DNA from 4 places in the Labrys sp. KB_33_2 genome. Region 4 is predicted to be linked to each of the others. Evidence: riboswitches for the same ligand, from Rfam matches in the RefSeq annotation. Region 4 holds a riboswitch; each other region holds the start of a gene.
The links. Region 4 has a riboswitch for cobalamin ahead of bluB (5,6-dimethylbenzimidazole synthase). Riboswitches for the same ligand answer to the same signal wherever they lie in the genome.
Positions count from the first base shown of each region.

Region 1: it holds a riboswitch for cobalamin, as region 4 does, so the genes downstream of both, AB4037_RS25945 (ribonucleoside-diphosphate reductase subunit alpha) here and bluB (5,6-dimethylbenzimidazole synthase) in region 4, are expected to answer to the same signal.
Region 2: it holds a riboswitch for cobalamin, as region 4 does, so the genes downstream of both, AB4037_RS00530 (DUF1636 family protein) here and bluB (5,6-dimethylbenzimidazole synthase) in region 4, are expected to answer to the same signal.
Region 3: it holds a riboswitch for cobalamin, as region 4 does, so the genes downstream of both, metE (5-methyltetrahydropteroyltriglutamate--homocysteine S-methyltransferase) here and bluB (5,6-dimethylbenzimidazole synthase) in region 4, are expected to answer to the same signal.

Region 1 covers NZ_JBFREW010000016.1:66,691-71,976, reverse strand. Annotated here, with positions in the region: gene metE (5-methyltetrahydropteroyltriglutamate--homocysteine S-methyltransferase) at 1-619, shown strand, start outside; cobalamin riboswitch at 721-1,041, shown strand; gene AB4037_RS25945 (ribonucleoside-diphosphate reductase subunit alpha) at 1,151-4,063, shown strand; gene AB4037_RS25940 (ribonucleotide-diphosphate reductase subunit beta) at 4,192-5,286, shown strand, end outside.
Region 2 covers NZ_JBFREW010000001.1:107,680-115,755, forward strand. Annotated here, with positions in the region: gene AB4037_RS00515 (molybdopterin cofactor-binding domain-containing protein) at 1-1,261, opposite strand, end outside; gene AB4037_RS00520 ((2Fe-2S)-binding protein) at 1,266-1,721, opposite strand; gene AB4037_RS00525 (hypothetical protein) at 1,918-2,286, opposite strand; cobalamin riboswitch at 2,382-2,598, shown strand; gene AB4037_RS00530 (DUF1636 family protein) at 2,707-3,090, shown strand; gene cobW (cobalamin biosynthesis protein CobW) at 3,087-4,121, shown strand; gene cobN (cobaltochelatase subunit CobN) at 4,121-7,549, shown strand; gene cobG (precorrin-3B synthase) at 7,546-8,076, shown strand, end outside.
Region 3 covers NZ_JBFREW010000016.1:72,708-80,783, reverse strand. Annotated here, with positions in the region: gene alaS (alanine--tRNA ligase) at 1-439, opposite strand, end outside; gene recA (recombinase RecA) at 654-1,727, opposite strand; gene AB4037_RS25965 (NAD(P)-dependent oxidoreductase) at 2,048-2,965, shown strand; gene AB4037_RS25960 (porin) at 3,037-4,203, opposite strand; gene AB4037_RS25955 (fumarate hydratase) at 4,566-6,206, opposite strand; cobalamin riboswitch at 6,617-6,814, shown strand; gene metE (5-methyltetrahydropteroyltriglutamate--homocysteine S-methyltransferase) at 7,078-8,076, shown strand, end outside.
Region 4 covers NZ_JBFREW010000001.1:354,867-362,942, forward strand. Annotated here, with positions in the region: gene AB4037_RS01715 (ABC transporter permease) at 1-750, opposite strand, end outside; gene AB4037_RS01720 (ATP-binding cassette domain-containing protein) at 747-1,565, opposite strand; gene AB4037_RS01725 (ABC transporter substrate-binding protein) at 1,653-2,594, opposite strand; gene AB4037_RS01730 (cupin domain-containing protein) at 2,732-3,352, opposite strand; cobalamin riboswitch at 3,490-3,670, shown strand; gene bluB (5,6-dimethylbenzimidazole synthase) at 3,714-4,448, shown strand; gene AB4037_RS01740 (TerB family tellurite resistance protein) at 4,476-5,156, shown strand; gene AB4037_RS01745 (hypothetical protein) at 5,149-6,414, opposite strand; gene AB4037_RS01750 (DUF975 family protein) at 6,551-7,429, opposite strand; gene AB4037_RS01755 (DUF3053 family protein) at 7,804-8,076, shown strand, end outside.

The sequences.
Region 1 (5,286 bases), on a different contig from region 4:
GCTGCAATGGTCCTTCGTGCGGGACGACCTCGAGCGCGAGCAGGTCTGCCGGCAGATCGCCCTCGCCTTGCGCGACGAGGTCGGCGATCTGGAACGGGCCGGCATCCGCATCATCCAGATCGACGAGCCGGCCATTCGCGAAGGCCTGCCGCTCAGACACGCCGAAAAGGAGGCCTATCTGACCTGGGCGGTCGCCTGTTTCCGCCTCGCCGCCTCAGGCGTCGACGATGCCACGCAGATCCACACCCATATGTGCTACTCGGAGTTCAACGACATCATCCATGCCGTTGGAGGCCTGGATGCAGACGTGATCTCGATCGAGACTGCTCGGTCCAAAATGGAACTTCTCGATGCGTTCCGGGCCTATCGCTACCCCAACGAGATCGGGCCGGGCGTCTATGACATCCACTCTCCCCGCTGCCCCACCGTGGCGGAGATGCGCGACCTCCTTGCCAAGGCACGCGAGCGGATCGCCGGCGATCAGCTCTGGGTCAACCCCGATTGCGGCCTGAAAACCCGCAGCTGGGACGAGGTCCGCCCGGCCCTCGTCAACATGGTTGCCGCCGCCCGCAAACTTCGTGAAGAGACCGCTCCAGCGAGAGTGGCGGCGTCCGCGTGAAAAACCTGCCGGGGGACAAATTTCGTCCTCCGGCACGCCTTGTCCCCGTTGAAAAAAAGGGCATCATACACCATGTATTGACATAGAGACACCCAGGCATACTAGATGCTGTATCCACAGGTCCTCGGATTCGCTGTCCGAGGCTAAGAGGGAATCCGGTGAGCCCGAGAGCAAAGCGCGTTTGGTGAAAACGCACTTTTCCTCGAACTTTTTGTTCGACGCGTCTTTGCGATTTGAAGCGACGCTTTCAAAACACAAGACGCTCTAGGGCAAAGCCGGGGCTGCCCCCGCAACTGTAAGCGGAGAGCGGGCTGTCGCTGTGCCACTGGCCGGAAGGCGGGTTCAACCCGCCCTTCGCCGGGAAGGCAGACAGTTCGCAACGACCCGCGAGCCAGGAGACCTGCCTGTGGCTGGTTATCGTTTCCTCGGGCGGGGTGCCCCGACGGATCGCTTTGCTCGTGGCGCATATGCCTGCGCCGACGCGGAACGCGTTCCTTCGGCCCAAGCCTCCAACATTTTGGGGTTTGCCGAATGTCTTTCGATCTCGAAACTGCCACGACCACAAAGACGCCTTTTCCGGCTGCCGGCGCCGACAGGGCGAAGCCGGCCTCGGAACCGGGCTATCAGGTCATTCGCCGCAACGGCGCCGTCACGCCTTTCGATGCCTCCAAGATTTCGGTGGCCCTGACCAAGGCCTTTCTCGCCGTCGAGGGCAATTCGGCCGCTGCTTCGCGCCGGGTGCATGACATTGTCGCCGAACTCACGGCCCAGATCGTTGCCGGCCTGACCCGCCGTGCCGATGCGGGCCGAACCTTCCATATCGAGGACATCCAGGACCAGGTGGAACTCGCCTTGATGCGCGGCGAACACCACAAGGTGGCGCGTGCCTATGTGCTCTATCGCGAACAGCACGCCCAAGAGCGCGCCCTGGAACGAGCAACCGAGACAGAGGCACGGACCGCCATCGCCCCTGCCCTGCGGATGAAGACGGCGGAGGGCTCCTTGCTACCGCTCGACCACGCGCGCCTCACCGCCCTGGTGCGCGAAGCCTGCGCAGGTCTTGCCGACACCGATGCAGAGACCGTGCTGAACGAGACGCAACGCAATCTCTATGACGGCATCAGCCAGGACGAACTGGCGATCGCGCCGATCCTTGCCGCCCGCACCCTGATCGAGACCGAACCTGATTACGCCAAGGTCAGCGCCCGGCTGCTCAACGACAAGCTGCGCCGCGAGGCGCTCAGCTTCGTCGGAGGCCGTCCCGACCAGGCGACGCAGGCCGAGATGGCGACCCGCTACGCCGAGTATTTCCATGACTATATCCGCGTCGGCATCGCCAACGAACTGCTCGACCCGGAGCTCGGCCGCTTCGACCTCGCCCGCCTTGCCGCTGCCCTCAAGCCCGAACGCGATCTCAAGTTCGACTATCTCGGCCTGCAGACACTTTATGACCGCTATTTCCTGCATGTGCGCGGCACGCGTTTTGAGCTGTCGCAGGCCTTTTTCATGCGCGTGGCCATGGGCCTGGCCTTGCGCGAGATCGACCGGGAGGCGCGGGCGATCGAATTCTACAATCTTCTCTCCTCCTTCGACTTCATGGCCTCGACGCCGACTTTGTTCAATTCGGGAACGCTGCGCGCCCAGCTCTCCTCCTGCTTCCTGACCACCGTGTCCGACGACCTCGAAGGTATCTTCAAGGCGGTGAAGGACAATGCGCTGCTCGCCAAATATTCCGGTGGCCTCGGCAATGACTGGAGCAATGTGCGTGGGCTCGGCGCCCATATCAAAGGCACCAACGGCGAAAGCCAGGGCGTGGTGCCCTTCCTCAAGGTCGCCAACGATACCGCAATCGCCGTCAATCAGGGCGGCAAGCGCAAGGGCGCGGTCTGCGCCTATCTGGAGACCTGGCATGTCGACATCGAGGAATTCCTCGATCTTCGCAAGAACACCGGTGACGACCGCCGCCGCACCCATGACATGAACACCGCCAACTGGGTGCCGGATCTGTTCATGGAACGTGTGGAACAGGATGGCCCCTGGACCCTGTTCTCACCGGACGAAACGCCGGACCTGCACGACCTCTACGGTCCCGCCTTCAAGGTCGCCTATGAGGCGCATGAGGCACGCGCCGCGCGCGGCGAGCTCCGCGTCTTCAGGCAGATCCGGGCCATCGATCTCTGGCGCAAGATGCTGACCATGCTGTTCGAGACCGGGCATCCCTGGATCACCTTCAAGGACCCCTGCAACATCCGCTCGCCCCAGCGTCACGTCGGCGTGGTACATTCCTCGAACCTGTGCACCGAAATTACGCTGAACACCTCCCATGACGAGGTTGCCGTGTGCAATCTCGGCTCGGTCAACCTCGCTGCCCATGTCGACGCCGACGGCCTGATGTTCGACAAGCTCAAGGCGACGGTGACGACGGCGATGCGCATGCTCGACAACGTCATCGACATCAATTTCTACACCATTCCCGAGGCACGGCGTTCCAACATCAAGCACCGGCCCGTCGGTCTCGGCATCATGGGCTTCCAGGATGCCCTGCAGGCCCTGCGCCTGCCCTATGCCTCCGAAGCCGCCGTGTGCTTTGCCGACGAGAGCATGGAAGCCGTGTCCTTCCATGCCATCTCGGCCTCAACAGACCTGGCGGCCGAGCGCGGTCGCTACCCCAGTTTCGATGGCTCGCTGTGGTCGCAGGGCGTCCTGCCGATCGACTCGGTCGGCCTGCTGGCCGAGACGCGCGACAACGCGGCCTTCGACACCGGCACGACCCTGCCCTGGGACGCCCTGCGCGAGCGGGTGAAGACCGTCGGCATGCGCAATTCCAACACCATGGCGATCGCGCCGACGGCGACGATCTCCAACATCTGCGGCGTGTCCCAGTCAATCGAGCCGGCCTATCAGAACCTCTTCGTGAAATCGAACATGTCGGGCGATTTCACGGTGGTGACCTCGGCCCTGGTCCACGATCTCAAGGCACGGGGCTTGTGGGACGAGGTCATGATCTCCGATCTCAAATATTTCGACGGCTCTCTCGGCCAGATCGATCGCATCCCCGAAGAGCTGAAAGCGCTTTACGCCACCGCTTTCGAGATCGACACCGCCTGGCTGATCGAAGCCGCGGCGCGCCGGCAGAAGTGGATCGACCAGGCCCAGTCGCTCAACCTCTATATCGCCAATCCCTCCGGCAAGAAGCTCGATACGCTCTACCGCCTGGCCTGGAAGCGTGGCCTGAAGACGACCTATTACCTGCGCTCGCAGTCGGCCACCCATGTCGAGAAATCGACGCTGAAGGGCACCGACGGCAAGCTCAACGCCGTCTCTGCCACGGTGCCGCACGCGGCCGCGCCGATCCTGATCGAGACTCAGCCGGAAACACTGCAGTCGGAAGCGTGGGGCAAGGCCTGCTCCATCCACGACCCCGACTGCGAAGCGTGCCAGTGAGCCGAGAACGAGGTGCGATTTTTCCCTTTCGCGCCTTGCTCTCCAACTCTTTGTTTTGACGCGTTTTCTTAAGCGAAAAGTCTATCAACTTTTCTGGAAAACGCTCTGAGGATAAGAAAACGATGACGATGCTCGACTGGTCCGAACCCACCTCGCCCGCAGCCCAGCTTCCCCTGCCACAGAGCACGGCGGATGCGACCGGCCTCGGCGCGATCGACCGCGAGGGCGGCCGTGTCACGGTCGACGAGAAACGGATGATCAATGCCCGCGCCGACGTAAACCAGCTCCTGCCGCTCAAATACAAATGGGCCTGGGAGAAATATCTCGCCGGCTGCAACAACCATTGGATGCCGACCGAGGTATCGATGCAGGCGGACATCGCGCTGTGGAAGTCCAAGGACGGCCTGACGCAGGACGAGCGGCGCATGCTCAAGCGCAATCTCGGCTTCTTCGCCGCCTCCGAGAGCCTGGTCGCCAACAATATCGTCCTGGCGATCTACCGCCACCTCACCAACCCCGAATGCCGGCAATATCTGTTGCGCCAAGCTTTCGAGGAGGCCGTACACACTCACACCTTCCAATATATCGTCGAGAGCCTCGGGCTCGACGAGGGCGAACTCTTCAATATGTATCGCGAGATACCCTCGATCACCGACAAGGCGGCCTGGGCGCTCAAGCATACCCAGCATCTCGACGATCCCGATTTCAAGACCGGCACGCCGGACGCCGACCAGGCCTTCCTGCGCGATCTCGTCGCCTTCTACGTCATCTTCGAGGGCATGTGGTTCTATACCGGCTTTGCCCAGATCCTCTCGCTCGGCCGGCGCAACAAGATGGTGGGGATCGCCGAGCAGTATCAGTACATCCTGCGCGACGAGAGCATCCATCTGAACTTCGGCATCGACGTGATCAACCAGATCAAGATCGAGAACCCGCATCTGTGGACGCTGACCTTCCAAGCCGATCTCCAGCAGATGATCCGCGAAGCCGCTGAACTGGAGGCCGCCTATGGCCGGGACACCATGCCGCGCGGCTTCCTCGGCCTCAACGCGGTGTCCTGCGAACAATACATGCATTTCATCGCCAACAGGCGCTGCGCCCAGCTCGGGCTCATGCCGGTATTCCCGGACGTGGAGAACCCCTTCCCCTGGATGAGTGAGGCGATGGACCTGAAGAAGGAGAAGAACTTCTTCGAGACGCGTGTCATCGAATATCAGAACGGT
Region 2 (8,076 bases), 250 kb from region 4:
TCGACACCGTCACGGCCTGCACGAGTTCGTCGTTGACGGCGCGCCGGCCGAAGCCGCCGCCGAGGAAGCAATTGTGAATCTCCACCTCGGAGGGCGCGACACCGGCCGCCTTGGCGGCGAGCTGGAGCGCCATGTCGGGATTCTGCGTGCCCATCCAGACCTCGACCTTGCCGTCATGGACATGGGCGGTGCAGTTGAGCGGTTCCATCGGCGCATGGGCCAGATGCGGCGCCTGGTAGAGGGCGTCGACACGCTTGCCGCGAGCGAGGGCGGCGTCGACATCGCCTTCCTTGCGCGCCGTGACGGCGGGGCCGTCGAGGGCTGCGACATAGTCGGCATCAAAACCCTTGCTGTCCGTATCGGCGGCCGAGCCTTCTTCCCATATCACGGGCAAGGCGAGTGCCGCTTCCTTGGCGCGCCAGAACCGGTCGGCCACCACGGCGAGGCCGCCCTCGATCGGCACCACCGCCAGGATGCCGCGGCGCCCCTTGATGGCGGCTTCGTCATGGGATTTCACGCGGCCGCCGAAGACGGGACAGGTCACCACGGCGGCATAGACCATGTCAGGCAGGCGGATATCGATGCCGAATTGCGCCGCCCCCGTCAGCTTGGGCGGCGTATCCAGACGCGCCAGCGGCTTGCCGATCAGCGTGAACTGTTCGGGCGTCTTGATGGCCGGCTCCCTCGTCAGCGTGACCTTGGCAGCCTCGCCGGCCAGCTCGCCAAAGCGCAGGCTGCGATTGCTGGCCTGATGCAGCACCTTGCCGGCATCGACGCTGCAGCTTTCGGCCGCCACCTGCCAGCGCGAGGCAGCAGCCTGCACCAGCCTTTCGCGGGCATTGGCGCCGGCTGCCTGCAGGAATTCGCGCGAGCGGCGCACGGCGCCCGAACCGCCGGTACCCATGCGCTTGTAGACGGTGTTCTCGCGCAAATTCCGGTTGGCCGAGGCGTATTCGGGCTTCACCTTGGCCCAGTCGCAACCGAGTTCCTCGGCGACGATCATCGGCAGGGCCGTGAAGATGCCTTCGCCCATTTCCGATTGCGCCACGCGGATGATCACGGTGTCGTCGGGCTCGATCAGGATCCAGGCATTGATCTCGCCGTCGGTGGAAGCACCGCCCCAGGGTTGGTCGGCGATATCAAGGGCCTGTGATGCAGCGGGGATGAACCCGCCGATCATCAGGCCGCCGGCGGCAGAGAAGCCGATGGCGAGAAAGCTGCGCCGGCTCAGCGCGGTGGACGTGCGGTCGATCGCGTTCATGGCCTCATCCCTTCATCAGTTCGGCGGCGCGATGGATGGCGGCGCGAATGCGCGGATAGGTGCCGCAACGGCAGATATTGGTGATGCCGTTGTCGATATCCGCGTCGGTGGGGGTGGGCGTATCCTTCAGGAAGGCGACGGCGGCCATGATCTGGCCCGACTGGCAATAGCCGCATTGCGGCACGTCCTCGGCGAGCCAGGCCTGCTGGACCGGATGCTTGCCGTCCGCCGACAGGCCTTCGATCGTGGTGATGGTGGCGCCGTCGACGTCACCGATCTGGGTCTGGCAGGAACGGATGGCGGCGCCGTTCACATGGACGGTGCAAGCGCCGCATTGGGCGATGCCGCAGCCGAACTTGGTGCCGGTGAGGCCGAGTTCATCGCGCAGGACCCAGAGCAGAGGGGTCTCGGGCTCGATGTCGAGCCGGTGGACGGTCGAATTGACGGTGATGGCAACCATGGGCAGGCCTTCCAGCGGCTGATGCCGGGCAGAAGTGCCGGGCCCATCGGCGTCGGCCTTCTGGTGGGCGATTGCGGGAAGGCAGAATTGTGGCGGCAATCATGGCGGCGGGGTGACGGGTAACGCAGACGTGAGAGTTTGTGCAGTCTGGAAACGGTCGAGAAATGTGGCCGCCAGTTGCGAAGGGGCCCCCGGCCTATTGCTTGAACCAGATCCGGCTATAGCCGAGCGCGTCGCCGGCGATGGCGACGAGGACGCCGACCGAGACGAGGATGAGGCCGATCATGAAGGTGCGCACGATGCGGCGATAGACTGGCGCCTCCAGTGATTTGACCGAGAGCATGCCGGCCAGCGCCCAGACTTGGAAGATGATGCCGCCCCCGATGAGAAAGACGGCGGCCAGGTCTTCCGGGATCCAGGTTCCTGGCTGCGATGCCCAGTTGTTGAGAAAGCCCAGCGAGAAGGCGAGCACGACGCCGATGGCCGTCACCGAACCGCCACGGAAGATGACGTCGATCTTCTGCGGCTCGGATGACGGTATCGGCGGCAGCTTCTCTTCGGGCATGGCAACCTCGTTGGTGTGGCGACGTCGCCGCCCTTTATGCCGGATTTTGCGCGTGCTTTGGAAGCGGGAACATTGACAAGCCCGTCCGCACACCCCTTATGTCAGCCACGATCGGTCTCTCGTTATGAGAGAAGAGGGAATGCGGTGCGGATGAAGAGCGGCCAGTCGATGGCTGCCTTGGATGCCAAAGCCGCGGCTGCCCCCGCAACTGTAAGCGGCGAGCGCCCCGCCTCGAGGCCACTGGGTAACCGGGAAGGCGGCGGGGGGCGATGAGCTGCGAGCCAGGAGACCTGCCGTTCGCAACCTTGTCACCGGTCCGGGCGGGGCGCCTCGGAGGCCGGTTCCGTTTTCCCGGACGATCGTCGGCCTCGCCGTCGGTCCCGCGCCCTCCATCCGCTTCGGCGGCGATGAACAGGGCCGATGCCACAAACACCTCTTCCAGTTCGGCTGCTCGTCTGCGTGACCTGCAGGCGCGAGGGCGACGATCCCGACGCGCCGCGCCAGGGGGCACGGCTGCGCGATGCGCTCGCCGGCATGCTGCCTGAAGGCGTCGAGTTGCAGCCGGTCGAATGTCTGGGCAATTGCAAGCGTTCCTGCACGGTGGCGCTCACGGCCGAAGGTACCTGGACCTATGTCTTCGGTGATCTCAGTGCCGAGAGCGGCCCCGACGTCCTCACCGGCGTCAGCCTGCTGGCCCATTCCACCGACGGCCTGATGCCCTGGCGCGGCCGTCCTGAAGTCTTCAAGCGCAGCATGATCGCGCGCATCCCACCCATGCCAACACTCAAGGACGCCGCCGAATGAACGCGCACACCAAAGTTCCCTGCACCATCGTCACCGGCTTTCTCGGAGCCGGCAAGACAACGCTGATCCGCAATCTGCTGGCCACCGCCAATGGCCGCAGGCTGGCGCTGATCGTCAACGAGTTCGGCGATGTCGGCGTCGACGGCGATATCCTGAAGTCCTGCGGCATCGAGAGCTGCCCGGAAGACGCCATCGTCGAACTCGCCAATGGCTGCATCTGCTGCACCGTGGCGGATGATTTCGTGCCGGCGCTGGAAATGTTGCTGTCGCGCCCCAACCCGCCCGAGCATATCGTGATCGAGACCTCTGGCCTCGCTCTGCCCAAGCCGCTGGTCAAGGCCTTCAACTGGCCGGCGATCCGTTCGCGTGTCACCGTCGACGGCGTCATCGCCGTGGTCGACGGCGCCGCGGTTGCGGCCGGACGCTTTGCCGATGATCCGGAAGAGCTCAAGCGCCAGGCCGAGGGCGACGCCTCCCTCGACCACGACAATCCGCTCGAGGAGGTCTATGAGGACCAGCTCCTCTGCGCCGACCTCGTCGTGCTCAACAAGGCCGATCTCCTTTCCGCCGGCGAAGCCGACAGCGTGGAGAAGGACATCGAGAAGACGGTGCCGCGCGCCGTCAAGGTGGTGCGCACCTCCGAGGGCCGCATCGATGCCGCCGTGCTGCTCGGCCTCGGGGCCGCGGCCGAGAACGATCTGGAGGCGCGTCCCTCCCACCACGACCACGAGGCCGAGCACGACCACGACGACTTCGATACCTTCATCGTCGACCTGCCCGCCATTCTCGATGCCGATGCCCTGGTGGACAAGCTGAAGGCGGCGGCCGAGGAACATGATATCCTGCGCATCAAGGGCTTCGTCGCTGTCGACGGCAAGCCGATGCGCCTCTTGGTCCAGGGCGTCGGCGCCCGTTTCTCGCAGCATTTCGACCGCGCCTGGGCGCCGGAGGAAACCCGTTCGAGCCGCCTCGTCATCATCGGCGAGAAGGGTATCGACCAGGCCGGCATCCGCAAGACGCTGGAGGGCTGATGCATCTGCTGCCGGCCGATACGCGTTCGCTCGACGCCAGCGAGGCCGCCATCGATCTGGGTCAGGCACCCGGCGCGATCGTGTTCGCCTCGCTGACCGATAGCGACCTCGCTCTGGCGGCCGCTTCCGGCCTTGACGATTTGCGCCTGGCGCCGTTGCAGAAGCTGCGCCATCCGATGTCTGTTGACCTCTATATCGAGAAGACTGCTCGCCATGCCAGGGTGATCGTGGTGCGCCTGCTCGGCGGACTCGATTATTGGCGCTATGGCGCGGAGGAACTGGCCGCGACGGCACGCAACAATGGCATTGCGCTCGCCTTGATTCCCGGTGACGATAGGCCCGATGGACGCCTGTCCCAGCTCTCCACCGTGCCCCAGGATGCCCTGGACCGGCTCGCGCATTACTGGCGTGAAGGCGGCCCGCAAAATGCCCATGCCTCGCTGCTTTATGCCGCAAGGCTGGGCGGTTTCGATTTCGGCGAGCCGGAAGCACCGGTCGCCGTGCTGAAATATGGGGTGTTCCTTGGAGCGCAGGCGTCCTCGCCTCGACCCTCCCCATCGAGGAGAGGGTATGGGCGCGCTGTCATCCTCTTCTATCGCTCCATCCTGCTCTCAGCCGACACTGCTCCCATCGAGGCCTTGACGCTGGCCCTCGGTGCCGAGGGCCTCGCCGTATCCGCCCTCTATGTCGGTTCGCTCAAGGATGGGGAAACGGCGGCATGGGTGCGCCGGCAGCTTGAGGACCTTCAGCCCCGGGTGATCCTCAATGCCACTGCCTTCTCGGCCCTGGCCGACGACGGTGCTTCGCCGCTGGACGTGGCCGGCTGCCCCGTCCTGCAGGTGATCACCTCCTCCTCGGCGCAGGAGGCCTGGGAAGCCTCGACCCGCGGGCTGTCGGCCAGCGACCTTGCCATGCATGTCGCCTTGCCGGAACTCGATGGCCGCCTTTCGGCTGGCGTGATCTCCTTCAAGGCCGAACGCGAGGAGGGCACCTTCAGCCGTCTCGCCCATGCTCCCCATCACGAGCGCATCGCCGCCGTGGCCGCCAAGGCCGCCGCCTGGGCCCGTCTCGCCGCCAAGGCGCGGACGGAGCGCAGGCTCGGCCTGATCCTCTCGAACTATCCGGGTGCAGACGGCCGTCTCGCCCATGCCGTTGGCCTCGATGCGCCCGCCTCGGCCCTGGCGATCCTGGAGCGGCTTCGCGACGAGGGGTATGTAGTTGGTGATCTGCCACAAAGCGGTGCCGATCTGCTGGAGCGGTTGGGCCGATCTCTTCCTGGGATTGCAAGCCTCGAGCCTGCCCTCGGAAACACGGCCGATAAGAGCACGCCGGAAGCCTCCGATCCCAGGGAGCTTTCCCTCCCGCTCGCGGTTTACCGGAGTTGGCTCGACACCCTTCCCGTTACCCTCCGGGACAAGCTCGCGGCCCAGTGGGGCGATCCATCAGCCGATCCGCTTTGCCTCGACGGCGCCTTCCGCTTTGCGGGCCATCTCTGCGGCCATGTCGCGGTGGCAGTGCAGCCCGATCGCGGCTCGGCCCTTGACCGCAAGGGCGACCACCATTCGCCCGATCTGCCGCCGCGCCATGCCTATCTCGCCTTCTATCTGTGGTTGCGCCAGGTTTTCGGCATCGACGCGATGATCCATCTCGGCACGCATGGCACGCTGGAATGGCTGCCAGGCAAGGCGGCGGCCCTATCTGCCCAGTGCTTTCCGGAACTGGCTGCAGGGTCCGTGCCGGTGCTCTATCCCTTCATCGTCAACAATCCCGGCGAGGCGGCACAGGCCAAGCGCAGGCTCGGCGCCGTCACCATCGGCCATCTCACCCCGCCCTTGCGGGAGGCTGGCCTTTCCGGCGGGGCCATCGAGGTCGAGCGCCTGATCGACGAATATGCCAGCGCCGATGGCCTCGACCAGCGCCGCATGGCCTATCTCAGGCGCGAGATCCTCGAGCGAGCCGTCGAAACAGGCCTGAGCGCCGAATGCGGCATCGCTCCCGGCCTCGACGAGGACGAGACGCTGGCGCGCCTCGATGCCTTCCTGTGCGACGTCAAGGAATTGCAGATCCGCGACGGGCTGCATGTCTTCGGGCGTCGGCCGGAGGAGAGCGCCCACCTCCTCGATGTCCTGGCTGCCTCCTGCGGCGAGGAGGAGCGTCCGGTTTTGGCCGCTCGGCTCGACAGTTGCGGTGACAGCGAAATGGCAAGCCTTCTCGCCGGCCTCGACGGATTTTTCGTGCGGCCCGGCCCCGCCGGGGCGCCGACGCGCGGGCGCGCCGACGTGCTGCCGACCGGACGTAACCTCACCACAACAGACCCACGGGCGGTTCCGACCCGCGCCGCCTACGCGATTGGATCGCGTGCGGCGGATGCCTTGATCCAGCGCTATCTGCAGGATCACGGCGATTATCCCAAACGTATCGTGCTCGACCTCTGGGGCTCGGCGACCATGCGCACCGGTGGCGACGATCTCGCTCAAGGATTGGCCCTGCTGGGCGTCAAGCCGGTGTGGGACAACGGCTCCAATCGCGTCTCGGGCTTCGAGATCCTGCCGCAGGCGCGGCTCGACCGGCCGCGCGTCGACGTGACCCTGCGCATATCAGGCCTGTTCCGCGATGTGTTCGCCCAGCAGATCGCGCTGTTCGACGAAGCGGTCAGGGCCGTCGCCGCCCTGGAGGAAAGCGCGGAATGGAATCCGCTGGCCGCCACGGCGAAGGCGAGCGGCGAGCGCCCGCTGCGCATCTTCGGCGCTGCCCCATCAGCCTATGGCGCGGGGATCACCGACCGTATCGCGCGGGGAGCCTGGGAGACGCGGGCCGATCTCGGGCGTGATTATCTCGCCGCGAGCGGCCATGCCTATGGCGCCGGCATCGAGGGCGATGCCGTACCGGCTGTCTTCGCCGAGCGGGTCGCCTCGGCCGATGCCCATGTCCATGGCCAGGATCATCGCGAGATCGACATCCTCGACGACGTCACCTTCGCGGCCTACCAGGGCGGTTTTGCGGCGGCGCTGGAAGCACTCGGTGCCAAGGCCGCCCTCTATCACGCCGATCTCTCCAATCCGCAGGCGCCACGTTTGCGCAGCCTCGGCGAGGAGGTCGGCCGCCTCGTGCATGGCCGGGCCGCCAGCCGGCGCTGGATCGACGGCATGATGGTGCATGGCTATGCCGGGGCCGCCGAGATGGCCAATGCCATGGATTCGCTGTTCGCCTTCTCGGCGACGGCCGGCATCGTCACCAACGCCGCCTTCGATCGCATGCACGAAGCCTATGTCGAGGACGAGGAGGTTGCGGCCTTCCTCGCTTCAGCCAATCCCGCTGCGGGTCGGGCGATCCGGGCGCGGCTGGCGGAAGCGATCCGCCGGGGGCTGTGGCAGCCGCGTCGCAATTCGGCCAGCCGCCTGCTGGACGAAGCTGGGAGAGCGGCGTGAGCGAGCCGTCCAATCAGGTCAAGGGCTGGTGTCCGGGGGCGCTCAGGCCGATGCGCTCGGGGGACGGGCTGATCGTGCGGGTACGTCTCACCGGTGGGGATCTCAGCCCGGAACGCGCGGCCGCGCTGGCCGAGGCTGCCCGGCGCTTCGGCAATGGCCTGATCGATCTGACCTCCCGTGCCAATCTGCAGATGCGCGGCGTCAGCGACGAAACCCTGCAGCCTTTGCTCGACCGGCTTGCCGAACTGGGCCTGCTCGATGCCAGTGCTGCCGCCGAACAGGTCCGCAACGTGATTGCAAGCCCGCTCGCCGGGCTCGATCCGAGCGCGCCTGTTGACGTGCACCCTATGATCCGAGCGCTGGAGCTGAGGCTGATTGGAAACGAGCGTTTCCATTCTCTCCCGGCCAAGTTCGGCTTTCTGCTCGACGGCGGCGGCGTGCTGCCGCTTGACGGCGTCGAGGCCGATATCGCCCTCCGGCCCGAGGATGACGGGCATCTCCGCCTGGAAGCCGGTGGGGAAGTACTC
Region 3 (8,076 bases), on a different contig from region 4:
ACAGGCCGGCGATCTTCTTCCACAGCCGATGCGCCTCATCGTCCTCGGAGTAGACGGTCACCAAGAGCTTGGAAGCCGGCAGGCCGAAATCCTTGGTGATCAGGTTCCAGGCGAGCTCGATCGCGCGATCCTTGAAATAATCGCCGAAAGAAAAGTTGCCGAGCATCTCGAAGAAGGTGTGATGCCGTGCCGTGTAGCCGACATTGTCGAGATCATTGTGCTTGCCGCCGGCGCGCACGCATTTCTGCGAGGTCGCGGCACGCGAATAGGAGCGCTTCTCGATGCCGGTGAAGACGTTCTTGAACTGCACCATGCCGGCATTGGTGAACATCAAGGTCGGATCGTTGCGTGGCACCAGCGGCGAAGACGCCACGGCTTCATGGCCGTTCCGCACGAAATAGTCGAGGAAGGTGGATCGGATCTCGTTGACGCCGCTCATGTCCAATTTGCCTATTTGGCCCAAATGCCTGTTTTGGCTGGTCCCTTCCTTTCGGCATGGCCAGCAACATGGTGGTGGGGCGTTGTAGCGGGGCTGTTTCGGCCTGTCGAGGCGCGCATACATGAAAAACCCGACTGCCGGGAGCGACAGACGGGTTATTCGGTGTGAATTGGCTCTGCTTAGGCCAGACGTGAGAAGCCGGTCGAGGCCGACCTCATTCGCCCTCGGCTTCGGACGGGTCGATATTGTCGAGGATACGCTCGGCAATCAGGCCGGCATTCTGGCGAATCTGGCCCTCGATCTTATCCGCCACATCCGGATTGTCCTTGAGGAACTGCTTGGCGTTCTCACGGCCCTGGCCGAGACGCTGGCTCTCATAGCTGAACCAGGCGCCTGATTTTTCGACCACGCCGGCCTTGACGCCGAGGTCGACCAATTCGCCCACCTTCGAGATGCCTTCGCCATACATGATGTCGAATTCGATCTGCTTGAAGGGCGGCGCCACCTTGTTCTTGACGACCTTCACGCGGGTCTGGTTGCCGACCACCTCTTCCCTGTCCTTGATCGCGCCGATACGGCGAATGTCGAGGCGGACCGAGGCATAGAATTTCAGGGCGTTGCCGCCCGTGGTGGTTTCCGGGCTGCCATACATCACGCCGATCTTCATGCGGATCTGGTTGATGAAGATGACCATCGAGTTGGAACGCCCGATCGAGGCCGTCAGCTTGCGCAGCGCCTGGCTCATCAGGCGGGCCTGCAGGCCGGGCTGCACATCGCCCATTTCGCCTTCGATTTCGGCCTTGGGCGTCAGCGCCGCCACGGAATCGATGACGATGACGTCGATCGCCCCCGAGCGCACCAGCGTGTCGCAGATTTCAAGGGCCTGTTCGCCGGTATCGGGCTGCGAGATCAGCAATTCGTCGAGATTGACGCCCAGCTTGCGGGCATAGACCGGATCGAGCGCGTGTTCGGCGTCGATGAAGGCGCAAACGCCGCCTCTCCTCTGGGCCTCGGCGACGCTGTGCAGCGCCAGCGTGGTCTTGCCGGAGGATTCCGGCCCGTAGATCTCGATGACGCGCCCCTTGGGCAGGCCGCCGACACCGAGCGCAATATCGAGACCAAGGGAGCCGGTGGAGATCGCCTCCACCTCCATCGTCTTGGAACCCTTGCCGAGCCGCATGATCGAGCCCTTGCCGAAAGCGCGTTCGATCTGTGATAGGGCGGCGTCGAGCGCCTTCGTCTTGTCCATGGAGCTTCCTTCGACCAAGCGCAGCTGCGTCTGACTCATATGCCCGTTTCCCTATCAAGCACGAACGGATTCGTCATCCGAACCAATCGTTTTCAACACTGGGCTTGCATCTTGTCGCAATTCAAAGCCCCGTGGCGGTATGTACCCATTTTGTTCTCATTCATGCAAGTTCTATTTTTGTTCTCATCGTTCTTATTTAACAGAAGCTGACTGCTCGGTGCAGGCCGACCTTCGATAAATCATCATACCATTGCACCATCGGGCTTGCGCCCGAAGCCCATCCCCGTCCACACTCACCGTCGGCAGGATGCGCCGGCAACCCGCGTCGGAAATGCGGGACAGGAAACGGGACGATTGCAATGACGAATGCGCAGGAAAGCGTCGGCTTCATCGGGGTCGGCTATATGGGCCATGGCATGGCCAAGAACATCGTGGAGAAGGGCTACGCCCTGACGGTGATGGGCCACCGCAACCGGGCGCCGGTGGAGGATCTCGTGGCCCGCGGCGCCAAGGAGGCCAAGACCCCGCGCGAGGTGGGCGCCGCTTCCAGCATCGTCTTCCTCTGCGTCACCGGTTCGCGACAGGTGGAAGCGCTGGTACACGGTCCCGATGGGCTGAAGGCCGGCCTGAAGCCGGGGGCCGTCGTCGTCGACTGCTCGACCTCCGATCCCAATTCCACCCTCGCCCTCGCGGCCGAACTCGCCGAAGCCGGCATCGATTACGCCGATGCGCCGCTCGGCCGCACGCCGAAGGAAGCCTGGGAAGGCACGCTCGATACCATGGTCGGCGCAAGCGACGCCCTGTTCGAGCGCCTCAAGCCGGTGATATCAACCTGGGCCGGACGCATCGTGCATATCGGCGGCACGGGCGACGGTCACCGCATGAAGCTGCTCAATAATTTCCTGTCGTTGGGCTATGCCGCCCTCTATGCCGAGGCCCTCGCTTTGTCGCAGAAGGTCGGCATCACACCCAAGCGCTTCGACAGCGTCATCCGCGGCGGCCGCATGGATTGCGGTTTCTACCAGACCTTTTCGCGCTGGGTCCTGGAGGGCGACAAGGATGCCCACAAATTCACCATCGCCAACGCCTACAAGGATCTAAGCTATCTGGAGGCGATGGCCAGTGCGGCAGGATTGGTCAATCCGATCGGCAATGCCGTGAAGAACTCGTTCGGCGTGGCGATGGCCGCCGGTGGCGCGCAGCGCTACGTGCCGATGCTAACCGACTATATCGGCAGCCTGAACGGCACCGATCTTACCCCGGCCAATCAGAACTGACCGGGCGCCGAATACAGGAACGCCGCGCCCAGGAGAGCGCAGCGTCCATGCTTCTTCCTCTATAGGCCGGATCAGAAGGTGCGGCGCAGACGCACACCTGCACCGACAGCGTCGACCGTCTTGGTGTTCGCGCCCTCCGCGTCCTTGTTCTGGTACCAGACTTCAGCGCCGGCAATGAAGCCCTTGACGATGGTGTAGTTCACCTGGCCGCCGATGACGTAATATTTGAAATTGTCGCTGACGTTGGTCGCCACGCGCGGCGCATCAAAGTCCAGGTAACCACCAAACAGCACGGCCTGCAGTTGCTTGGTAACGTTCAGGCCAGCCTCGGCCTGCACGGCAAAGCCCTTGGCGCTGTCGAGATCATATGGCGCGCCGTTGGTCGGATAGGCATCCCAGCCCCCGATACCCAGAAGCGAGGACCCATTCGGGTTGGAAGCAGCGCCGACACCGAGATAGCGCGTCGCACCATCGGCATAACTGGCTTCGACGGCCACATAGCCGCCTTCCAGAACCGGAATGTTCACATTGCCGCCGAAGCCGATCGAGTAGCCCCATTTGTCACCGTAATTCGACACGGCGGAGCGATTCTGGTGAAGAGCGCCCATGATCTGCAGGCGGCCCCAACCGTTCTTGTTGTCGTCATAGCCGATCACGCCGACGATGTCGGGCACCTGCGAACCGCCGAGGCCGCGAATGTTGGCATTGCCGGTATTGCCGAAGGTTGTGGTGTTGGCACGATGATCGCGGCCATCTTCGATCGACAGGGTGGCGTAGGCCTTGTCGAATTGAGCCGTATAGCTGATCAGGTTACGCCGGCCCTGCTCGCCGAAATAAGGGGCGAAAAACTCGGCCTGATAATTGGGATCGTAGAAGGCGTAAGGCGACCAGGCGTAACCGGCCGTCAATCCGCCAAACTGCAGATAGGCCTGACGCACCTGGAAGGTGTCGTGCGTGGCCGCACCCGCATTCGATTCAGCCTGGAGTTCGAAGAAGGAGCGCAGCATGCCCCAGTCGGTCTGGGTACGGGCATCGAAGCGGATGCGGGCATTGGTTCGAAACTGCGTCTGGCTGATGTTGCGCTTGCCCGTCGCATTGCTGGGCGCCTGCGCATACCAATAGTCGGCCCGGATCTGGCCACTGATCTTGAGGCAGGTATCGGTGCCCGGAATGTAGAAGAAGCCCGGACCGAATGCCGTACAGACCTTCACATATTCAACGGCTTCGCCCTTGCTCATGGGCAAGTCCGCAGCAGAAGCTGCGACGATGCTGAGAAATCCAGCGCCAGCGCCGAGTAAAATTGCACGAATAGACATGGAAATACCCCGATCTTATAAGATAGCCCTCAATCAGGGCCGCTCTCTTCGAAAAGCTGGCAAACCAATATTCAGCCAATCGAAGAGGCGCGGTCGTTGTGCACCGCGATATCGAAGCTTTCCTCCCAGGCGAGACATTACACAATGTTAAGGTAAGTCATCGTTCTGACACAAAAGGGCTTTGTCCATGACAGTTGCGATTTTGCAACAACACGCAGAACGTGCATGAAAAAGGCCCCTCCCTTTTCAGGAAGAGGCCTCGCCGAAAAGCAGGGTGAGCGAACTCAACCCAGATTGAGTTCCTTGAAGAAATCATTGCCCTTGTCGTCGATGACGATAAAGGCCGGGAAGTCCTCGACCTCGATGCGCCAGACCGCTTCCATGCCGAGCTCGGGATATTCGAGCACCTCGACCTTCTTGATGCAGTCCTGGGCGAGGCGCGCGGCGGGGCCACCGATCGAACCGAGATAGAAGCCGCCATGCTTGGCGCAGGCCTCGCGGACCTGGGCGGAACGGTTGCCCTTGGCCAGCATCACCATCGAGCCGCCGGCCGCTTGGAACTGGTCGACATAGGCGTCCATCCGGCCCGCCGTGGTGGGGCCGAAGGAGCCCGAGGCATAGCCGGCGGGTGTCTTGGCCGGGCCGGCATAGTAGACAGGATGGTTCTTGAGATAATCGGGCATCCCCCCACCCGCTTCCAGGCGCTCGCGCAGCTTGGCATGGGCAAGGTCGCGGGCCACGATGATGGTGCCGGTCAGCGACACGCGCGTCTTTACCGGATGGCGCGACAGGGTTTCCAGGATGTCAGACATCGGCTGGTTGAGGTCGATCTTCACCACCGCCCCGCCAAGCTTGCTCTCATCGATCTCCGGCAGGAAGCGCGCCGGATTGTGCTCGAGCTCCTCGAGGAAGACACCCTCGCGGGTGATCTTGCCCATGGCCTGGCGATCGGCCGAGCAGGAAACGCCAAGGCCGATCGGCAGGCTGGCGCCATGGCGCGGCAGGCGGATGACACGGACGTCGTGGCAGAAATACTTGCCGCCGAACTGGGCGCCGACCCCGAGCGACTGGGTGAGCTTGTGCACTTCTTTCTCGAGCTCGAGGTCGCGGAAGGCATGGCCGAGTTCGGAGCCCTCGGTGGGCAGGCTGTCGAGATAGCGCGCCGAAGCGAGTTTCACGGCCTTCAACGTGATTTCGGCAGAGGTACCGCCGATCACCACCGCCAGATGATAAGGCGGGCAGGCTGCCGTACCGAGCGTGAGGATCTTCTCCTTCAGGAAAGCGATCAGGCGGTCCTTGGACAGGATGGAGGGTGTGGCCTGATAAAGGAAGGTCTTGTTGGCCGAGCCGCCGCCCTTGGCAACGAAGAGGAACTTGTAGGCCTCCTCCCCTTCCGCGGAAATGTCGATCTGGGCCGGCAGATTGGTCTTGGTGTTCTTCTCCTCGAACATTGACAGCGGTGCGAGCTGCGAATAGCGCAGATTCTTCTTCTCATAGGCATCGCGGATGCCCTGGGCGATGGCGCCCTCGTCCTCACCTTCCGTCCAGACTTTGCGGCCCTTCTTGGCCATCACGATGGCCGTGCCGGTGTCCTGGCACATCGGCAGCACGCCACCGGCGGCGATGTTGGCGTTCTTGAGGAGGTCATAGGCGACGAAGCGGTCATTGTCCGTCGCCTCGGGATCTTCCAGAATGTTGCGCAATTGCTGGAGATGGCCGGGGCGCAAGAGATGATTGATGTCCATGAAGGCCTGCTCGGCCAGAAGCCGCAACGCCTCGCCATCCACCTGCAGAATCTCGCTGCCTCCGAGCTTTTCGACCCGCACGCCCTCGCTGGTCAGCTTGCGGTAGGGCGTCTCGTCCGCTCCCAGGGGGAACAGGGGAACGTGGGGATAGCGGGAATTGGCAGCGGAATCGGCAGGCATGGAGAGGATCTCCGAACAGAGCGTTTTGCGATTTGACGGCTTCGGCAAGAATCGCAAAGACGCGTCAAAACAAGGAGCTAGAGCAAACAAGCGTTTCCGTCTAAACGCGCTTTGCTCCAGGGCTGGCAGAGGTGGCGCAGGGGTGCCACCGGTTTGGCCCTGATTTAGTCGTTTTTCTCACCGCTGCCTATGATCAATTGGAATCGTTCCATGCTGAAGCCCCCTCGGCCTTTCGTGCACGGCCAGACGAGGCACTCAGGCAGGCGCCGCCATCGACACCGGGCTTGTGGTTGCGATTGAAGCCGAGCAAAGGCCGCCGCGAGGTCGCGATCCAAGGGCAACCTATGATCGCATGGCATGCCTATATAAACATGTCTTTATGTCGACCTTGACTTTCACGACGTCTTGTCGTTTGCTTGCCCAGTCGAGGTTCTTCCATTCTCGCAATGGAAGCTAAGAGGGAAGCCGGTGCGATGCCGGCGCTGCCCCCGCAACTGTAGACGGCGAGAACTTGCCTCATCATGCCACTGCCTGCCCTGCGCAGGTGGGAAGGCAGGCAAGCTCGGTGAGCCGTGAGCCAGGAGACCTGCCCCGACGAATGTAAACGTCCTCGGGCGGGGTGTCCCGGTGGTTGCTTGACCAAGTCAATGTCCTTGGCCGCGTCAGGCGCTCCCGTACGGCCTTTGCCCCCAGTTCTTCATGGGGTCTGCCGATGTTCAAGCTTCAAACTGCCATCATGCGTGAAGGTGCAGTCGATCCGACTGCTCGACGACGAATGCGTTGCGGCGTGCCCTAACGGTACGCCGCTCCCTCCTCGATCCGATCCATTCACCACGAACCGGGACCTATCGGTCACCGGCCGGAGACGCGCATGTCCATTCCCATTTCGACGCTCGGCACGCCACGCATCGGCCCACGTCGCGAACTCAAGACGGCCCTCGAAGCCCACTGGGCCGGAAGGCAGAACGAGACCGCCTTGCTCGCAACGGCAGCCCAGTTGCGCGCGAGCAACTGGGCTCGACAGAGCCTGCTCGGCGTTACCCATATCCCGTCCAATGACTTTTCGCTCTACGATCAGGTTCTCGATATGAGCGCCGTGGTCGGTGCCATCCCCTCTCAATATGGCTGGGAGGGTGGCTCCGTCCCGCTTTCGACCTATTTCGCCATGGCGCGCGGCAGGCGGGGCCATGACGATCGTGGCCATGAGGGCTGCTGCCATGGCGGCGGCGGTGTCCCCGCTCTCGAGATGACCAAATGGTTCGACACCAACTATCACTACATGGTTCCCGAATTTCGCCGCGGCCAGGCCTTCGAACTCGCTTCGGCCAAGCCCATTGACGAATTCAGGGAGGCCGTAGCGCTCGGCTTCCACACGCACCCCGTGCTCATCGGCCCGGTGACCTATCTGCTGCTCGGCAAGAGCAAGGACGAGGGCCTGGATCCGCTCACCCTGCTGCCAGGCCTCTTGCCCGTCTATGCCGAGATCCTGCACAGGTTGGCCGCGGCCGGCGCGGACTGGGTGCAGTTCGACGAACCCTGTCTCGTGCTCGATCTCGACGAGAACGCGCGGGCCGCCCTGCGCCATGCCTATGGCGTCCTTTCCAGCACGGTCTCCGATCTGAAGATCATGATCGCGACCTATTTCGGCGGCCTCGGCTACAATCTCGACCTGGCACTCGACCTGCCCAGCGCCGGCCTGCATCTCGACCTGGTGCGGGCGCCAAGCCAGCTCGGGCAGGCGGTCGCACGAGCCAGCGCCGACAAGGTGCTATCGCTGGGCGTGATCGACGGGCGCAATGTCTGGCGGAGCGACCTGACTGCCCTTCTTGATCGGATCGAGCCGGCGGTTGCAGCCCTCGGCCCCCACCGC
Region 4 (8,076 bases):
GCCAAGGCGCGCCGCCAGGATGACGCCGGCCGCGGCGGCCGCCATGCTGGAGAGGATATAGACACACAGCACCACGAAGCGGGTGTTGATGCCGGAGCGCCGGACAGCCTCGGCATTGGCGCCGACGCCGGTGACATAGCGGCCGAAGGGCGTCCGGTTGAAGACGAGGAAGGCGATCACCAGCACCACGAGGGCGATCAGGGCGGGCACGGGCACGCCGAGGAACCAGGCGCGCCCGATCGCAGTGAAGGGGCTCTGGGCCTCGACCGGGATCGAATAGCCGGCGGTGATCAGGAGAGCGAGGCCTCGGATCACCGACAGGCCCGCCAGGGTGACGATGAAGGCGGGAATGCGTTCATAGGCGATGAAGAAGCCCTGTATGGCGCCGATCACGCCGCCCATTGCCAGCATCAGCACGATGACGAGGGGCCAGGGAATCCCGGCCTGCAGCGAGGCCGCCGACAGAGTCGCCGCGAGCGCCAGCACCGAGCCGACCGAAAGATCGATGCCGCCCGTCGTGATCACGAAGGTCATTGCGGCCGCCACGATCAGCAGCGGTGCCGACTGGCGCACGATGTTGAGCAGGTTGGGGGTGGTGAGGAAGGCGTCGGTCCAGATCGAGAAGACCAGGCAGACGAAGATGAAGAACAGGGCGATCGAAATGATGCTGCCATTCGCCATCGCCTTGTCGCGCCAGCGCGCCTTGTGGACGCGGGGGCGATGGGCGGGGGTGGTGGATGAGGCCGTCATGCGCGGGCTCCGTTGTCCTGGGGAGAGCCGTTCTTTTGGGCGGCGCCGGCGGAGCGGGCGTTGAATTTGCGGCCGACGATGAGGTTGACCACCTCTTCGATATTGGTGTCCTCGATCCGGCGCTCGGCGACGTTGCGACCCTCATACATCACCTGGATGCGGTCGCAGACGAGGAAGAGGTCCTGCAGGCGGTGGGTGATCAGGATGACGCTGACGCCGCGGGCGCTGACGGTGCGGATCAGTTCGAGCACCGCCTCGACTTCGGCGACGGCCAGGGCGGCCGTAGGCTCGTCCATGATCAGCACGGAGGGATTGAAGGAAGCGGCGCGGCCGATGGCGATCGACTGGCGCTGGCCACCGGAGAGGTTCTCGACCTTCAGCCTGGTATCGGCGATGACGATGCCGAGCTTGTCGAGCATGTCGCGGGCCTGGTCGTGCATGCGGCGCTGGTCGAGGAAGGGAACGCCGAGGATGCGGTGCCTGGGCTCGCGGCCGAGGAAGAGATTGCCGGCGACATCGACGCTGTCGCACAGCGACAGGTCCTGATAGACCATCTCCACCCGCGCCGCGCGGGCATCGGCAGGGGAGGCGAAGGACTGCACCTTGCCGTCGATCTCGATCGCGCCGGTGTCGGGGATCACGGCGCCCGAAAGCACCTTGCTCAGGGTCGATTTACCGGCGCCATTGTCGCCGACCAGTCCCAGCACCTCGCCGGGCCTGAGCATCAGCGATACGTCGTCCAGGGTCTGGATCGTGTTGTATCGCTTGGAGATACCGGTCATCTTGACGCGGTAGGGTTCGCCACTGTCCATCATGGTTCCGCCTGGCAATGAGATGCCCCGCCCGCGGCTCGAAGAGCAGCGGGCCTGGGCCCAACTATGCGTGGGGGGCCTGTCAGCCCGTTACTTGAACATGCCCCGGAACTTGTCGACGTTCTCCTTGGTCACGATCGTCACGGGAACGTTGATGATCGGCTCGACCTTCTCGCCCTTCTTGAGCTTGGCCAGGGCTTCCACCGCGGCCTTGCCCTCGCCGGCCGGATCCTGCTGGATCACGCCGGTGACCCAGCCCTGGTCGATGCCTTCGATGGCCTGCTTGGTCAGGTCCCAGCCGAAGACCTTGACGCCTTCGGTGCGCCCCTGGCTGGTCACGGCGGACACGGTGCCGAGAAGGGCCGGTTCGCCGGTGGCATAGAGCGTGGTCATGTCGGAATTGGCCGTCATCAGGTTCTCGGCCGCGCTCAGCGCCACGTCCTGCACGTTCTGGCCGTCGACGGTGTCGAGGAAGGTGACCTTGAGGCCGCTGGCCGTCACCGCCTTCTTGAAGCCATCCAGCCGCTGGTTCTGGATGTAGGAATTGAGAGCGCCGACCACGCCGATCTTGGCGGTGCCATCCAGCTTGGACTTGACGTAGTCGGCGTAGAACTTGCCGATGTCCTCGCCGGCCTTGAGATTATCCACGCCGACGAAGGAGACATTGTCGCCGTCGGGGATCTGGGCATCGATGGCGATGACGGGGATGCCGGCCTTCTTGGCGGAGGTGATGGCGGGCTTCACGCCGTTGACGTCGATGGCGATCAGGATGATGCCGTCGACCTTCTGGGTGATGTAGTTCTCGATCGCATCGTTCTGGGCGCTCGGAACATTGTTGGCGTTGAAGATGACGAGCTTGGCGCCGGCCGCCTTGGCGGCGGCCTCAGCGCCTTCGTTGATTTGGTTGAAGAACAGGGCCTGCTGGTTGATGGTGACCAGGGCGAAGGTGTCGGCCAAAGCGGACACCGATCCTAGGGACAGCGCCAGGGCTGCCGCTGCCGAGCAGCCGGCGAGATATTTTGAAAGCCGCATTTCAGTTCCCTTCATGGATGGCCCGTGCCGGGCTCATTCTCAGTTCTGACATCAGCATCATTCAAGAGACTTGAATTCATGTCAAGTTACTTGAATGGCGGTCTCGGGGATTCTTGAAACGCCGACGGCGTGAGGCGTTAGAAGGTGGCAGGCGTGTTGACCCAGAAGATGCTCGCGCGCTCCGTTCCGGTGTTGCGGTACCAATGAGGCAATTCCGACTTGAACACGAAGGTATCGCCGGCAGAGAGCTTGAAGGTACGCTCACCGACCATCAGCTCCACGGTTCCGGTCAGCACATAGCCGACTTCCTCGCCCTGGTGCTGGATCGGCCCGGCGCTCTCGCCGCCGGCCTCGATGTGGTGGATGTTGCATTGGAGGAGATGACCGGGCGAATAGGGGATCACCCGTTCCAGCGAGATGCCCTCGCCCCGGCGGAGCGGGTCCAGCGAGATCAGGGGGCGCGAGCCGGCGCGAAAGACGATACCCTCTTCGCTATCCGATTCCTCGAACATCCAGCCGATATTGGTGCCGAGGACCTCCACGAGGCGATGCAGCATGGGCAGGGAAGGGGAGGCCTTGCCGTTCTCGATCTTGGACAGCAGGCTTTCCGAACAGTCCGCGGCCGTCGCCAGGGCCTTCAGCGTCAGCCCCCTTGTCTGCCGGGCCAGGCGAAGGCGGGTGCCGAGCCGCACGGGATTGGCCTGTTCCAGGGGATCGGGGTGATCGCCGGCGCGTCGTTTGAGGTCGATCTTGTTCATTGCGCGATTGCCAGGATGCTTCATTGCCCGAAAGCCTAGCCGACGATTCTAGGCCACAAGCCTGCACCCTGTCCACTTCGCCGCCGGCCGCTCGGCATCAGCGTCCCAAACGGCTGGGCAGTCGGCACCTCCCATGCTACATCCGCAAGACCTTCGGTGCCCGCTTGCGGGAGAATCGGGAACGCGGTTTGAAGCCGCGACGTGCCCAACGCTGTAAGGGGGACTATCCGGGCAGGTTTCAGGCCACTCGCTCTGCGGGGAAGGCGTCCGGATGGGTGGATCCCGAGTCAGAAGACCGGCCGGAGGCGATAGATCGGCGCGCGTGGACGGCGCGGCGATTGCCATCGCAAGGGGAATGACGATGGACCCATCCACGGGAGCGCTTGCGCCCTCCGGGCCGTTTTCACCGGCCGAACGCGACGCCGTCTATCGCGCCATCTTCACCAGGCGGGACGTCCGCAGCCAATTCAGTCCGCAGCCCGTTCCGGACGATGTCCTCGCGCGCATCCTCGTGGCCGGGCATCATGCGCCGTCGGTCGGCTTCATGCAGCCCTGGAGTTTCCTGGTGCTGCGGTGCCCTGAGGCCCGGGGCAAGGTGCAGGCCCTCTTCGAGGAGGCCAATGCGGAAGCGTTGGCGATGTTTCCGCCGCAGAAGCAGGCGCAATACCGCTCGCTGAAGCTTGCCGGCATCCTCGATTCCCCGGTCAATCTGTGCATCACCTGCGATCCAGACCGCGCCGGCCCCGTGGTGCTCGGCCGCACCCATGACATGGCCATGGACCGCTACTCCACTGTCTGCGCGGTGCAGAACATCTGGCTGGCGGCACGGGCCGAGGGCGTTGGGGTCGGTTGGGTCAGCATCGTCGATCCCGTGCGCCTGCGTGCGGCACTGGGCATTCCCGAGCGCGTAATTCCGGTCGCCTATCTGTGCCTTGGTTATGTGCACGAAGCCTATGCCCGGCCGGAGCTGGAAGTGAAGGGCTGGCGCCAGCGCCTGCCGCCGGAGGCCGTGCTGAGCTTCGACGCCTGGGACGGCCAGCGGCCCGACCATCCCTTGCTCGCCGCCATGCGGACGGCTATGGGGAATGCTGGTTGATAGAGCAAAGCGCAAAGACGCTTTGGGGTGGCCGGCGCAGATGCGCGCCGTCTCGATCGGGTGGCACGGCCGATGGATTTCCTGCGTAAGAATGCGATCTGGATTATCGCACTGCTGATTACCAGCCTGGTCTTGCTGGAGGGGCCGAGGGCGATCCTGATCGGGGCATTCGTGGCCGCCCTCGTCGGTCTGTTCTGGCTGTTGCGCGGCAAGGCCCGCAAGCCGGCGGCGGGCCGCCGCCTCGAGACCGTGCCGAAAGTTGTCCCCCTTCCGCTCGACCGGGGTTCCGACACGGTTCGGCCGCAGGCGCTCGAGCGCGCCTCTCTCAAGACCATCGATGATCCGAGGCTCGCGGCCGTCGTCCTGATGATCCAGCTTGTCCGCACCAATGGCTTGCTGACCCGGGCCGAGCGGGACACGATCCTCGCTCTTATGGCCGATCCACTCGGGATCGGCGATCGCGAGCATGTCTATGAGCAGGCCTTGCAATTGACGGATCGCGGTCGGGTGTTCACGCCGGTCGCCGAGGAATTGGCGCCCCTTCTGCGGGCGCGCCTGTCCCTGCCGGAGCGCCAACAGCTTATCGATATGCTGGGCGAGGTCGCCAATGCCTATGGCGAGGCCAGCGATTTGCAGCGCGAGGCGATCGTTCGCCTGAAGAGACGCCTGCTTGCGCCGGATGCCGCGGCCGGGCGCCCGCTCAATTGAAATAGAAGGCGTAGCTCGCGACGTCGCCGCCGAAGATACTGGTCGCCTGGCCCCAGGCCTCTGCATCCATCACCTTGCCATTGTCGAGGAAAGGCAAGGCGCCTGGGCCGGTGATCCACAGCACCAGGTCGAAATTGCCGGGCTGCTCGAAGACCCTGGCGAGATTGACGCCCTTGGTGAAACGCCAATGCGGCATCAGCAGCTTGCCGTCCAGCACCTGCTCGACCTGGCCGAGCAGCGCAAGCCATGAGTCGATACGCTCCTGCGTTACGTCGAGGGAGGGCAGGACGCCGCTCTTCTGCCGCGGGCCGGGCAGCCATTCGTGATCGTCGTCGGTCTCCTTGCCGATCAGCGCCCAGGTCTCACGGTTGAGCCGGATTACCGTCTTGATATGGTCGCGCACCTCCAGCCACATCGCCTTGTCGGCCACCGGCCAGTCGATCGTATGCACCAGGCTGATCAGATCGGCGATAGCGTCGGTGTCACGCTTGCTCGTGCCGAACAGGGTCATGCCCAATCCGTCGCCACCATCGCCGCCATTGGCCTTGGCAAGGCCGCTGACGGCATGTGGAAACAGGCTGCCGAAGCCCGCGTCCCAGCTGCGCGACATGTCGTGCGACAACAGGGTCTTGGTCAGGGCCATCAGGAAATTGCAGTAGCCACGCAGCCATTTGGCGTCGGCAGTGTCGAAGGCGACGATGAAGGGCTTGGGCTTGCCGGCATCGTCGATGTCGGAAATGGCTGCTCCGATATGGTCGCGCTCGTCGATGATGCCGTCGCCGTTCCAGTCGAAGCGGGTGACGGAAAGATCGACCGTCAGCTTGGCGGGGCTGTCGCCGACCTCAGCCAGGGTCTGGTCGGCCTTTTCGAGATCGGCCAGGAACGTGGCGAGGATGCCGCGAAAGTCCTTATAGGTGATGGGCTGCGGATCGGGATTGGTGCTGAAGACGGTGCCCGAGAGGCCGAGCACCCGCATCGCCGGCATTTCGGTGGCGAAGCCATATTTGTAGAGGGCCTGCGACAAATGTTCGAGCGCCCGCGCCGTGCGCACCATGCCGAGGCCGAGCCTGGCGTCGGCATTGCTGCTGGCCTTGGTGGCGAGGGCCAGCATCTGTTCGTCCGCTTCGCTGATACGCCCCTGGCCGAGATAGCTCTGGAACAGGGCCGAGGCCGGGCTGTCGGCCCTGGCCGGTGCGAAGGAGAACACCACCGTCATCGTGACGGCCGCGGCCCATGTCAGCAAATAGCGCATCGTCATTCCCGGATCGGCAGGGCGCATACCGGGAATCGGATGCCGCCCGCCTGAAAGATCGTTGGATTAGCAGAGGCCGCGAGCGCCGCAACGGCTTCGCGGCCCGAGTCTAAGAGGAGGGAACTTTTCTAGGCACGAGGTCTCAATCGAACACATTCGCGACGGAGCCGGTCAAATCGATTCCGTCCTTGAGCAGGCGCAGGCGATAGGCCGCGATCGAATAGACCCCGATCAGCCACGCATACATCAGGGGCAAAATCAGCAGCATCATGATCAAAGCCGCGATGCCGCCGCCGGGACCGAATATGCGAGCCAGGACATTCACGACCACGAGATAAGCGAGCCAGATCACCCAGGTGAGGAGCATCATGCCGAAAAGAGGCCAGCGGTATCCGGCGCTGAGATAGCGGCTGCGGCGGAGCGCGCGGATTGGCCCCACATCCTCGTTGATGCAGATGACGAAGGAAAGAAGGTAGGGAAAGACCAGGAAGAGACCAAGAATGCCGATGATCAACGCAGCGACGATGAGGAAGCCGGGCGGAGCGCCAATGCCAAGGAACACAAGGCTGATCAAAGCGGCGATGAGGTAGAACGCGATGTAGGCAAGAATATAGATCAGCAATAAACCGAAGACGGGCAGGAATCTCCTGGCGCCGGCCAAGCAGGCTGCCATGAAAGGTTTGGCGGGATCGGCGTAACGATCATGAAGCAAGCGGATCATCGCGCAATAGAAGGCGAGCGACAGGAAGCCCGCCGCCAGGAGCAGCAGGTAGAATAAGGCGATGTTCCTTTGGATCGCCAATTGGGCCGCCAACCGGTCACCGCTCAATGCCGCCCAGAAAAACGAGCCGAGCAAGCCGAAGAAAATGGCGAACACCGCGAGCTGGAGCAGGAACACCCAGCCATAATTCCTCAGGCTGACGCTGAAGGCATCGGCGATGATCTGTCCGATGCCTAGAGGCTTGCTTCCTGGCTGGTCGGATGACGGCGAGACGACGGACATGAGAGTTCCTTTGCTCATGATCAATTCCGGAGCGCACTCGCGCCAGCCTATACGAGCAAGGCGCCAACACAATTCAATAGAAGTGAGTATGCATTTCGGCAGGCTGGGGGCCCTGACGCAAGCTATCCTAGCGGCTCCGATGGAGAAACAGAGTCCCGTACGTTACATCCAGGTGTCGTGGACAAGGAGTAGTCGACTACACCCCCATATCAACCAAGCGGGGGCGCGGCTCGCCAATACGTAGGGTTATTCTCGCGAGAATGACAATGTTCTGTGCTCTGATCTGGCAGAAGACGCACGTCAGGAGCGTCATTGTCCGAGATCATTGGAGCGATTCCGTAAGGACAGTTACCGAAGAAATTCCCAACATTCTTGGAAGGTAATTTCGGCGGATGAGCCTATTGCCAAAACAAGGGCAGCTGTTCCATAGCCCTATCCACTCATTTCCAATCAAGGGTCACGTGAAAACCATGCTTCGCAAATCGCCGTTGTGGCTGTCCATCGGGCTGTGCCTGCTTCTAGCGGCTTGCTTCAGCAAGGAGCCAGAGCAGCGCAAGGCCTATATGGAGTTTTTGCAGGCCCGCTTGGTCGATAACAAGGATGAGACGACATTTCCGGTCATGACACCCCGCCAGGAAGAAGCCTTCGGCCCTTACGCGGACAGC